DNA from 4 places in the Paenibacillus sp. FSL H7-0442 genome. Region 3 is predicted to be linked to each of the others. Evidence: riboswitches for the same ligand, from Rfam matches in the RefSeq annotation. Region 3 holds a riboswitch; each other region holds the start of a gene.

Region 1 (3,123 bases), 250 kb from region 3:
TGCATCGACAAAGATTTTTGTTATAGCGAAAATGTTTATCTAATATAATGAATAAGTTTCGATGCTACTTAGGACAGGAGCTGAGACGTTAATGAATTCTATTTGCGTATTTGCCGGGTCCAGACCTGGACATTTATCGGTATATGTTGAGGCAGCAGGCAAACTGGGAGAAGCCATGGCTCGCCATCATATCCGTCTGATCTATGGCGGCTCTAGCAGGGGGCTAATGGGAGAGGTGGCAGATGGAATGCTGTCGGGTGACGGTCAGGTCACTGGCATTATGCCCACCCTGTTATTTGATGCAGAGATCATTCATCGGGGAGTTACCGAATTTATTGAGGTAGCAAGCATGCATGAGCGTAAAGCGGCAATGAGCGAGATGGCCGATGCTTTTATTGCCCTTCCGGGTGGTTTGGGAACCTTTGAAGAGCTGTTCGAGGTACTATGCTGGGCGCAAATCGGCATTCATCGCAAGCCCATTGGGCTGCTGAATGTGAATGGATATTTTGACCCGTTAGTAGAAATGGTGCGTCATAGTGTGCAAGAGGGGTTTACCGGGAGTGAGCATCCAGCGCTACTGAGCATCTCCGCAGACCCGGACGAATTGCTACATATGTTAAAAAATAAAGCACAGAACTTGAAATAAAGCTTTTTTCGTGCTTGCACAACTGATTGAGGCAAGGTTATGATAAGACCCATAATCAAATAGCGGACAGACAAGGTGCCTTTGCGGTTGAGCAAAGGGTAACAGGGAATCGGGTGCAAATCCCGAGCGGTCCCGCCACTGTAAGGAAGAGGATTTTTTTAATTGGTCACTCGTGAAAAACGGGGAAGACGAAAGAATCCGTTGATGCCAAGCCAGGAGACCTACCTTGATCTGTATGCACCGTTAACCTTCGCGGAGAGGATGGGTGTACGAAATCAGGAAATCAGGCACACGTTGCTTTTTCCATGTTGGCTAGAGGGTTGCGTGGATATGAACGTGCAGCAGCGTTTGAAGCGTAAACAGACAGATGGAAAACAACGGCAGGCTGGAGGAAGACAAATCGTGTCTTCTTACGCTGTTTGTTCGTCTGATGAGAGATACGTACATAGAAACCCCATCCGGGCAGGATGGGGTTTTTTTAAGTTACACGATGTGCATAAATCATTGAAATAGATAGGATAGCTGCCCTGAAAAGGATGAATAGGAGGAGTACGATGAGCCCATTAGGAAAATTGTTGGTGATTGGATTTGGACCAGGAGATATGGAACATATCACAAAACGGGCGCTGGATGCGCTGGACGAAAGTGAGGTCATTATCGGCTACAATACCTACGTTGATTTGATCCGTCCGCTGTTGAACGGACAGGAGATTGTACGCACAGGGATGACAGAGGAAGTGAGCCGTGCGCAGGAGGCGGTTCGCCAAGCAGAGATGGGCAAGAAGGTAGCTGTCATTTCCAGTGGAGATGCGGGAGTCTATGGTATGGCAGGGCTGGTGTACGAAGTGCTGATGCAAAAAGGCTGGCGACGCGAGGGCGGGGTTGAGGTAGAAGTCGTACCGGGGATCTCGGCTATACAGTCCTGTGCTTCACTGTTGGGGGCGCCAGTGATGCATGATGCGTGCACGATTAGTCTGAGTGATCATCTGACCCCGTGGGAAACGATCGTAAAGCGTGTAGAAGCTGCGGCTTCGGCTGATTTTGTGATTGCATTATACAACCCGCGCAGTGGTCGGCGTACCCGCCAGATTGTGGAGACGCAGTCCATTTTGCTGCGTTACCGTGATCCGCAGACTCCGGTTGGGCTAGTGAAGAGCGCTTATCGTGAACGTCAGCAAGTTATTGTAACGACGCTGGAAGATATGCTGAACCATGACATCGGGATGCTGACGACTGTAATCATCGGCAATTCCTCGACGACGGTGTATGACGGTTTGATCGTGACTCCGCGCGGATATCAGCGCAAATACACGTTGGATGCGACCGAGCAGGCGCTCAAGCCGCATCAGCGTCTCCGCACGGAAGCGGAGCCGTGGTCGCTGGGAGCGCAAGAGGGTACACCGCAGGCAGGAGCAGCCCCGACTACGCCCGCTGGACCCTCCGCGAGCGGCGCTGCGGTTGCCACGCAGGCACGCCCGCAAGTGATGGCTGTCGTGCAGGCAACGACTGCTGTGCAAACCGGCGCAGCCCCGGCATCGCTGGCGGCAGAGGCGCTAAGCCGCCTCGCTATCGGCGGTAAGCTGCCTGGCGAAGCCAACGCTCGCTGGAGCGGGCAAGCGCCTGCCGCCAAGAGCACCGCCGGAACGTCGGCGGTGGCCGGAGCAGGGGCCGCGGCCGGGATGGCGACAGGCGGCTTTGGCAAGCCTGCGCTGTTTGAGGTGGGTGTTTCCCCGGGTGTGGGAAACAAGAAATTCACCGCTCGCCAGATGGCGCTGCTCGCCGAGGTAGCGGGTGATGATGGCGAGCTGGAATACACGCCGGATCATCAGATCGTGCTGCGCGTGCCGTGTGCAGACCCCGAGGAACTGGTCGGGCGGCTGCGGGATGAACGATTCATTGTCATGCCGGTTGGCGATGTGTTTAAGGTAAAGGCGTGCGACTTCTGCAATATGGAGAAGGATGACGCTGTGCCTGTGGCTGAGCATTTACAGGTTGTACTTGGTGGATTACAGGCACCCAAGGAAACGAGCATTGCTTTGAACGGATGCGGTATGGCCTGCTATGGAGCCGTACTAGAGGATATCGGAATCGTCTATCGCAAGGGTGGGTACGATCTCTTCCTCGGTGGCAAAAAATTCGGCCGCAATGCTCATGCCGCTCAGCCTGTAGCGGAAGGAATTCCGGGTGATCAAATTACGGACATCGTGGAGAACGTCATCGCTGAATATAAGGAAAAAGGGCATCCGAATGAGCGTTTTCATAAATTTTTTAAGCGTGTAGGTGTCGTTGCGGGGTTCCGGCATGAAGATGCACCAGTAACGGTAGAAGTGAATGCGGTTTGTGGTGATTAATGGACTGAAGGCCTGATGAACGGGATACAAGCATATATATAAAATAGGGCGTCATGCAGGCTATCCCTATTCAAGAGGAGGAAACAACAGCAGTGGATGCAATATTGTTGGTTGGACATGGAAGTC
Region 2 (3,123 bases), 1.7 Mb from region 3:
AAGGATGCAGGAATGGCAGTCTACCGAGCGTTGCAGGCGGATGACCTGGCTGCGGCACGGCGGGAGCTGGGCATGATAGTCGGGCGGGATACGCAGCAACTTGATGAGCCTGAGATTGTACGCGGTACGGTTGAAACGGTCGCTGAAAATATCGTGGACGCGATTATTTCCCCGCTTTTTTATGCCTTGATCGGGGGAGCACCCTTGGCGCTGGCTTATCGTGCTGTGAATACGCTCGATTCCATGGTTGGCTACAAAAATGAAAAGTATCTGCATTTAGGCTGGGCTTCAGCACGTCTAGATGATGTGGCTAACTACATTCCAGCACGCCTGACAGCGGCAATGCTTGTGATAGCGGCGTGGATGTACAAACGAGATGCTGCAAGAAGCTGGCGCACAGTCAAGCGAGACGCTCGTCTGCACCCAAGTCCGAACAGTGGCTTCCCGGAATCGGCTGTTGCTGGTGCATTGGGGATTCGTCTTGGAGGATATAATGTGTATCATGGCGTGCGCTCCTTTCGTGCATACATGGGGGATTGGATACGACCGCTAGAGTCGAAAGATATACGGCATACGATCCAGCTGATGTTCGCCGTGTCCAGTATGTTTGTAGGATTGTGTTTGTTAGGAGCCGCAGGTTGTTTTGCCTTGGGATGGGTGCGGTGAGGGTGAGGAGTGACACACTGAATAATGATCGAGCAGGAAGTGACATTTCTTGAAACAAGATATAGCAGCAAAAAGGACAGTAGAATACGCACAAAGACCGAACTCACAGGAGGATAAGGTGCCGTATGATGCTAAAGAAGATCTGCATTGGGATATGGAGCTCGTGTTAGTTCGTCACGGCACAACCTTATGGAACAAGGAACGTCGATATCTGGGACACTCCGACTTAGGTTTGCTACCGGGGGCAGAGCAGGAATTAAAGCCTTTGCAGGAAAAATTGCAAGGTCAGTCCTTTGCTCGAATCTATTGCAGCGACTTAATGCGATGTCGCCAGACCTTGCAGATCATTGTGCCGGAATCAGAGTTGACGTCTGGGCGTTCCCTATCTACTATGCCTCCTATGATGGAACCATGTCTGCGAGAGCTTCATTTTGGCGAGTGGGATGGAAAAACGTATGACATGCTCAAGGATGTGTCGTTGTATCGGGCTTGGATTGATGAGCCGCAACGGATCACCCCACCTGGTGGAGAGTCTTGGACAGATTTTGTAAATCGTCTGCGCAAATTTCTTGACTCTCTGTATGAATGGCGTGTTGCTATGGAAGTTCAACCCATGGATTTGACTGCTACGTCGCCCTCTGTTTTGGTCGTTACGCATGGTGGCGTAATTCGTCAGCTAGCTTGCATGCTGATACCGGGCCATGATTTTTGGAGTCTGAATCCGAAGCCGGGAGAAGCATTAAGGATTCAATTGAGGCTGGCAGGACCGCACAATTACATAGCGGAAATGCTTCCTCATTAGGTTAGACACCAGCGGATAAAGAGGCTGTTTGGGTTGTAAGCCGCCTCATTTTAACCTATAATCATCAAGTAAAAGAACGGCTTGACTACCACTACATCAAATATCCAGCAGACGAGGTCGGCGCAGCGTGATGAAACTATGGTTTCCCTCCCTGCGCTGTTAAAAGGGAAGTCGGTGTGAATCCGGCGCGGTCCCGCCACTGTAAATGGAAACATGCCCGTTAGTCCTCTTTATATGTTACTAAGCATATGAAAGAATTTCAGGACATGTATTTTACCATAAGTCAGGATACCTGCCCGTCCGCCTGTCACCATAATCCTTCGAGGAAAGGATGACGTGTTCGCAGTGACTGTCCATGCGGAAAGAAGCTGCCGCCTGCGCACGATCTGCGCTAACGTGACCCCTGTGTCCTGATATGAGGATGCGGGGGTTTTTGATAGGAAAAGAAGGCTAGATTTAGAAGATATCTGATGATGTTCAAGTAACGCTCTTAACGATTTATTTATGAAGGGGTGCAAATCATGGCAGGAAAAAAAATAAAGGTGTGGACAACAGGTCTATTGGCTCTGATTTTGGCAGTTGTGCTGAGTGCATGTGGCGCTAATGGAAAAAATGCAGAAAATAAAGAGGGTCAGGCTTCTTCACAGCAGCCGGGACAGGCAGTAAACGCACAAGAGCCTCCGGGCAAAACGGTTTACCCGCTCACAGTTAAAGATGCAACAGGACAGGAATTTACATTCAAAAAAGCGCCGGATAAAATCGTTTCCGTCTCCCCGGCAGAAACCGAGGCGTTGTTCGCCATTGGGCTGGATAAGGAAATTGTCGGCGTCTCCGACTACTCTGATTACCCGGAAGCAGCTACGAAAAAGCCTAAAGTGGGCGGTATTATGAAACCGAACGAAGAGGCGATCATTGCTGCGAACCCGGAAGTCGTTTTTGCAGGGATATCACTTAGTGAACAGGCTACGACCAAGCTGCGCGACATGGGAATTATGATTTTTAAAACGGAACCGAAGACAGTGGAAGATGTCATGGCTAACATCGAATTGTATGGGAAAATCACCGATCATCAGAGAGAAGCAAGAGCGGTGACTGACAAGATGAGAGCAGATGTAGCAGAAGTAAAAGAAGGAATTAAAAATATCGGTAAAGGGCAGAAGCTGCGGGTATACGTCGAGTTTTCACCAGGCTGGACAGTGGGTAAAGGCGAGTTTATGGACGAGCTGATTACGTTGGCGGGCGGCGAAAATGTAGGTGCCACGCAGAAGGGGTGGTACCAAATCAGTGAGGAAAATATTATTGCTGCGAACCCTGACGTGATTTTGTACAGCAAAAGTGTCAAGGACGACAAAACGGGCCAGACGCTCGGTGATATCATTAAAGCTCGCAGTGGATGGGATCAAATATCGGCTGTTCGCCACAACCGGGTGTTTGCCGTGGATGATAATTTGATCAGTCGTCCGGGTCCACGCGTAACGGAAGGTCTCAAGGAAGTGGCCAAGGGCGTGTATCCTGAAATTTTCAAATGAACCGTAAACTGATCGGCTTTGGAGGGACAGGTCTTGTCCTGCTGTTGCTGACGCTGCTGCTCTGTCTTGGCATCGGCTCGGCCAAGCTTCCGGTCAGCCAAATCACGGGCATTCTGGTTAACCACC
Region 3 (3,123 bases):
ATAAATAAAGATAGCCGGAGAGAGGACGTATGCCTCTTTTCCGGCTGTTTGGCATGGGGTTATCCAGATAGTATATCCCCTTGCTGTCTGGGGATATATAGATAAACTGCGGAATGAAATGGGTAGCTCTAATTTGGTGCGTTTTCCAGTTTACTTACTAGAAGAATTTGCTAGAGCAGCGGGCGATATCATGGTATAATTTACCTTATGGATTTTGAATAGTGGTGGATGTTTTCGGACCACGGTGCAGCTTCCCGAAAGGGGGTGAAGCCGATGGTCAACCTTGTGTCGTGCTACGATGTGTTGCGTTGGATGGTTACGTTACTAAGCCTGGCGTTTAGTATTCGTAAACTTTATCGCTGGCTACGTCGAAAATTTCGGAACAAGCGAAAACCCACCGCGTAATTAGGTTGGCCCCTAACGGTGGGTTTCGTTTGCATTGACATTTAGTTATGCAGCGCGCCGTGGTGGTGATCCACAGCCTTTCAAGTCCTAAGAGTCTTTGCCGTTGGCGCGGCGAAGACTCTTTTTAGTATACGGACACGGTGGTTTACTCTATACCTAATTTTAACACTTCAATTGCGTGCACGCAATTGGAGGTTATGTCTTGTTTCTACCTTATCGTTCAAATTTAAATTATTGTGCAGCCTTTATTGACAAGCCTGTGACAACAAAATAAGATCGTAATGAAAAGAAATAAAGGAAGAAAACAGGTGTGAGCCGGACAACTCTATGTATGGGGTTTCGTAGAGACGATGTACATAGTTGTTGAGCATGTTCACTTAAAAGGGAAGTTCGGTTGATTCCGACACGGGCCCGCCACTGTATACAGGCATCAGCAGGATACTGCTGGAGCTTTCAGAACAGCCACTGGAATTGTGAAGAACCGGGAAGGCCTGAAAGATACGCCTGGAGTCAGGAGACCTGCCTGTTTTGACATCACTGTCAGACCCACGGGATGCTGGGGAGGTGGTTAGGCGTGCTGCATACGGAATGTCTGAAACCGATCTGATCCCTTCTATGTTTTTGGAGTTGGCTTCGAGGTGAGTTCTGACATTTTATATTGAAGGCATTTCTGACTGCTAATTAAGTGGTCTGGAATGCTTTTTTCGCGTTTTGCGTTAGTTTTATGCGGTTTTACAAGATAGAGGGGGATTCATCGAATGATTAGCAATCGTAGCAGGCGTTCATGGTTGATATGTACAGGGGTGATGCTGCTGGCAGTTATGGCTCTTTCGGGATGTGCCAGCAATAGGACGTCGGATAGCTCCGGCAAGGGTGAAAACGCGTCAGCACAACAAACAGCGACAGATAAAAAGCTGGTAATGGCGTATACATGGAAACCGTCAGGCGTTGACCCGCATGGAGATAATAGCTGGGATGTGATGCGATCCGGTGCAGGTGAGACACTGGTACGTTTGAATGAAAAGCTGGAGCCTGTCGCTTGGCTGGCAAAGGAGTGGAAGCAGGATAGCCCTACAGTTTGGACGTTCAGCTTGCAGGATAAAGTCACTTTTCATAATGGAAAAGGTATGGATGCAGCAAGTGTAAAAGCGTCTTTGTTACGCTCTATTGAGAAAAGCCATCTGGCGAAGGATTTACTGAATGTGAAGTCCATTGATGTAAGCGGCCCGCTGGCCTTGAAGATCACGACAAACCAGCCGAATGCGGCGTTGGTGTCTAATCTAGCTGATCCATCGACGATTGTACTGGATGTGGCATCGATGAAAGATGAACAGAGTTACCCAGCGATGACAGGCGCCTTTAAAATCAAAGCGTTCAACAAGGACCAATCGTTGGTCGTAGAGCGTTATGACGGATACTGGGGCGAGAAGGCACGATTGGCTGAAGCGACGATGAAGTTCATTACGGACGGGAATTCGCGCCTGATGGCACTGCAATCCGGTGAGGTGGACGTAGCGACGGATATTCCGGTTGATAACGCAGAGGTACTGAAAAAGAACGACAGGCTACAAGTGCTGTCGGCTCCGTCCTTGCGCACCCATATGATCGTGTACAATATGGAATCGCCAGTATTCAAGGATGCGGCGAACCGTAAGGTGGTGGACAGCCTGATTCCACGCGCATCGATTGTGAGCGCCGTCATGAGGGGCTTCGGTACGGAGGCAAGCAGCCCGTTCCCGAGCATTCTTCCCTTCGGTAAAGTTGAGCGTAAAGCGCTGGACGGAACGGCAGAGCAACTGTTGACGAAGGATGGCTGGCAGAAGGACGCCCAAGGGACATGGACTAAGCAAGGCAAGCCGTTCGAGGTTACGCTGCTGACTTTCCCTCAGCGTCCGGAGCTCTCTGTGATGTCTGAGGTCATCCAAAGCCAATTGCTGAAAGAGGGAATCCAGGTCAAGATTCGCAAGGTGGAAAATATTGACGAGGCGTTGACCAAAAACGATTGGGATTTTGCTATGTACAGTATGCTTACTGCTCATACAGGAGAGCCGCAATATTTTATGGACATGTTTTATTCTTCGAAAAGCGAAGCCAATGTAAGCCGTTATAGTTCCAAACCGCTAGAGAGTATTCTTAACAGCTTGAAGCTGGCGAAGGATACAGCGCAGCGTAATGCTGTGACACTACAAGCGCTGGATATCATCAATACGGATTTGCCACAGTCGTTCATTGTGCATCCTGATAATGTGTTTGGCGTGAAAAAAGGGGTGGAGGGTTTTACACCCCATCCGATCGAGTATTACTACATTACAGCGCAATCCGATATTGCGGAATAACGAGCTGCGTATCCTATGATTCGTTTTATACTGGAACGTGTGGCGCAGCTGCTCATTATTGTATTCGTTGTATCCACGCTGACTTTTGTACTGATGCGGCTGGCCCCTGGAGACCCTGCTACCATTTTGCTCACCGCGCATAATATCCCTGCCTCTGAGGAGGCGTTGACGACGCTACGAAAGGAACTGGGCTTAAACGAACCGCTTCATATTCAATATGTGAACTGGCTGCGGGATGTGTTCACAGGGCATTGGGGCACTTCGTATGTATCCAAGGAGTCGGTGCTAGCCGAACTGTGGAACAGACTTCCTGCTACTGTGGAGCTAGCTGCTGCGGGCTTCGCCGTCATGACGGTGCTTACGCTGGGGCTGGGGCTGGCTG
Region 4 (3,123 bases), 220 kb from region 3:
GCACTATACGGAAAACACCACGGGGAGGATGATTTCGTATACCGCGAGGCACAGCGAATCATCACTTCTATGCGCGTGTATTGCGATCGAATGAGTGAATATCACAATTTGAATATTACATTGTTCGCTACGCCTGCCGAAGGTCTGTCGGGCAAGTTCACCTTGCTGGATCAACGTGATTTCGGGATTATTCCTGAGGTAAATGATCGAGAATATTACACGAATTCTTTTCATATTCCCGTGTATTACACGCTCCCGGCTGCTCGTAAAATCAGCTTGGAAGCTCCGTTCCATAACCTATGCAACGCTGGTGCGATATCATACATTGAGCTGGACGGTAATGCGCGGAATAACCCGGATGCGTTTCTTAAAATTGTTCAATACGCGCTGCATCAGAATATCGGCTACTTCTCCATCAACCATCCGGTGGATCGTTGTACAGAATGCGGTTATGAAGGGATTATCGGGACAAGCTGCCCCCAATGTGGCACAGATGAGGAGCACACACACTTTCAGCGCTTACGTCGGGTAACCGGATATCTGACAGGGGATTATACCGTTCGCTTTAATGCTGCAAAACAGGCAGAAGTTCGAGACCGGGTGAAACATAAGTGAATTTGTGTGGCTACATTCCGGAATCTCTGAACGAAGGATACGGCCTGCGCACCGTCGTGTTCATTAGCGGTTGCCGTCATGCCTGTCCCGGATGCTTTAATCCAGCGTCGTGGAGCTTCCGTGCAGGTGAGCCATTCACACCCCAACGACAACAGGAAGTCATTCGTGACATCATGGATAATCCGTTGTTGGATGGACTGACTCTCTGCGGGGGAGACCCGTTTTTCTCAGCAGCAGAATGCTCGCAATTTGTGCGCGACTTCCGTGCGGCCTGTCCCGACCGAACCGTGTGGGCTTACACTGGCTTTGTCTATGAAGATCTACTCACAGATCAGGAGCGACAAGAGCTAGCACTTTTGTGCGATGTGATTGTGGATGGTCGCTTTGTAGAACAGCAAAAGGACCTGACCCTTCCCTTCCGGGGCAGCCGCAATCAGCGTCTAGTAGATGTAAAAGCCAGCATTCAGGCAGGTTACACCGTTTCATTGACTTAAGGCGAAGGTTACTCGGCAAATGCTATATCTAATCTAGGACAAGTCTCCATCATGGATGAGGCTTGTCTTTTTTTGCATATCCCTAACAGATTCCATTGCAGTTTCTATTGCGCATCCTGCAAGTTTCACTTATGATGGTGAACAAGTATACGAGTGCATAATTATTCGTCATACCTTAACCGCATAGCTTGGAGATAGGTGTCTGTTCTATTCAGATCAGGCTTAAAAGGGAAGCCGGTGCAAATCCGGCACGGTCCCGCCACTGTAAACGGGGAACTTTCAGCTGTTCATACAACCACTGGTCGACAGACCGGGAAGGGATGCTGAGAGTCATGATCCGTAAGTCAGGAGACCTGCCTATTTTAACAACATCGCAAGTACCTACGGAAGATAGGGAGGTGTTAAGAGCAGTCACCGTATTTTTGATTTTTTAATCACGGAGGCATTCTTTCCCCTACTTATTTTTAACTCTGGGGGAAGAATGCCTTTTTTGGTACGTAAAAATAAAACAGACACCCACTAGGAGGAAAAGTACATGTCCGTCATTGAATGGCCTGAATTGTCCGGCTTAATTAGCAGTAATCTGGGATATCCGCGTATCGGCGAAAACCGGGAATGGAAGAAAGCACTGGAACGCTTCTGGAACGGCAGTATTAGCGAAAGCGAACTGCAAACGGAGATGAAAAGACTACGGTTGGAGCATCTGAGCAAGCAGCGTGACAAGGGGATTGATCGCATTCCTGTCGGAGACTTCTCCTATTATGATCACATGCTGGATACATCTGTGATGTTTGGCCTGATACCCGAACGGTTCAACCATCGTCCCGCAGGTCCGATTCCTCTGTCCGTGTATTTCGGGATCGCTCGTGGACAAAAGGGAGCAACCGCCAGTGAAATGACCAAATGGATGAACACCAATTATCACTACATCGTTCCCGAATTGGCAAACGCAGTCCCGGTGTTCACTGAAAATAAACCTTTACGGGCTTATCGTGAAGCAAAACAAGAGCTAGGCATTGATGGGAAACCGGTCCTCATCGGCCCCTATTCATTCGTTACCCTTTCCAAAGGCTATGATCGCAAGGAGCTTGCTTCTATTATAAGAACCTTCCTGCCTTTATACACCCGTGTCCTGTCTGAACTAGCAGCAGAAGGTGTTCAGTGGGTCCAAATCGATGAACCTGTCCTGACCACCTCATTCCCAGTAGAGGATCTGGACATTATTCAGGAAGTCTATGAAGCTTTGGCCCAAGCTGCGCCCTCTTTAAATATAATGCTGCAAACTTACTTTGGCAGCCTGGACCATTATGAGCGTCTGTCCGCACTTCCGGTACAGGGACTGGGTCTTGATTTTGTGTATGATGATGGCGAAAATCTCCAGCATATATTGCAGCATGGTTTCCCTAAAGGAAAAACGCTGGGCGCTGGGGTCATTGACGGGCGCAATATATGGCGCAGCGACCTTAACGCTGTGGCTACCCTGCTGGGTCAGTTAGCAGAACAGACCACTGCCGAGCAGCTTATCGTACAGCCATCATGCAGTCTGCTGCATGTGCCAGTCAGTCTGGAAGCAGAGCACAAGCTGGATCGAGAACTGGTGCAAGCGCTGGCTTTTGCCGATGAAAAGCTTGAGGAAATCGCCGTCCTGACGGCTGCACTTGGCAAACACGATCCATCCGCACTCACCAAGCTTGGACAAAGTGCAGATGCGGTAGCCCGTTTCAACAGCTCAGCGGCACGCGTACAAACAGCTGACGATCTGGCTGACTTGCTGGCAAAGGAGCCTCTAACACGCAGCGTTCCTTTCGCCGAGCGTCGTGAGATTCAGCAAAATAAGCTGAAGTTGCCTCCACTGCCTACGACGACCATTGGTAGCTTCCCGCAAACCGCCGAGATCCGCAAGGCCCGCCTGCACTATCGCAAAGGAGAATGGTCTGCCGAGCAATACCGGACGTTCATCCAACAGCAAATCAAGGAATGGATTGATATTCAGGAGGACATTGGCATTGACGTG

The links. Region 3 has a riboswitch for cobalamin ahead of MHH57_RS24725 (ABC transporter substrate-binding protein). Riboswitches for the same ligand answer to the same signal wherever they lie in the genome.
Region 1: it holds a riboswitch for cobalamin, as region 3 does, so the genes downstream of both, cobJ (precorrin-3B C(17)-methyltransferase) here and MHH57_RS24725 (ABC transporter substrate-binding protein) in region 3, are expected to answer to the same signal.
Region 2: it holds a riboswitch for cobalamin, as region 3 does, so the genes downstream of both, MHH57_RS06825 (cobalamin-binding protein) here and MHH57_RS24725 (ABC transporter substrate-binding protein) in region 3, are expected to answer to the same signal.
Region 4: it holds a riboswitch for cobalamin, as region 3 does, so the genes downstream of both, metE (5-methyltetrahydropteroyltriglutamate--homocysteine S-methyltransferase) here and MHH57_RS24725 (ABC transporter substrate-binding protein) in region 3, are expected to answer to the same signal.

Annotation. Positions count from the first base shown of each region.
Region 1 is NZ_CP151963.1:5,339,635-5,342,757, reverse strand. It holds gene MHH57_RS23585 (TIGR00730 family Rossman fold protein) at 92-646, shown strand; cobalamin riboswitch at 703-890, shown strand; gene cobJ (precorrin-3B C(17)-methyltransferase) at 1,201-2,997, shown strand; gene MHH57_RS23575 (sirohydrochlorin chelatase) at 3,090-3,123, shown strand, end outside.
Region 2 is NZ_CP151963.1:1,501,716-1,504,838, forward strand. It holds gene cbiB (adenosylcobinamide-phosphate synthase CbiB) at 1-666, shown strand, start outside; gene MHH57_RS06820 (histidine phosphatase family protein) at 716-1,468, shown strand; cobalamin riboswitch at 1,591-1,783, shown strand; gene MHH57_RS06825 (cobalamin-binding protein) at 1,990-2,997, shown strand; gene MHH57_RS06830 (iron ABC transporter permease) at 2,994-3,123, shown strand, end outside.
Region 3 is NZ_CP151963.1:5,590,912-5,594,034, reverse strand. It holds cobalamin riboswitch at 747-947, shown strand; gene MHH57_RS24725 (ABC transporter substrate-binding protein) at 1,164-2,741, shown strand; gene nikB (nickel ABC transporter permease) at 2,757-3,123, shown strand, end outside.
Region 4 is NZ_CP151963.1:5,368,689-5,371,811, forward strand. It holds gene MHH57_RS23710 (anaerobic ribonucleoside triphosphate reductase) at 1-615, shown strand, start outside; gene nrdG (anaerobic ribonucleoside-triphosphate reductase activating protein) at 612-1,109, shown strand; cobalamin riboswitch at 1,289-1,485, shown strand; gene metE (5-methyltetrahydropteroyltriglutamate--homocysteine S-methyltransferase) at 1,645-3,123, shown strand, end outside.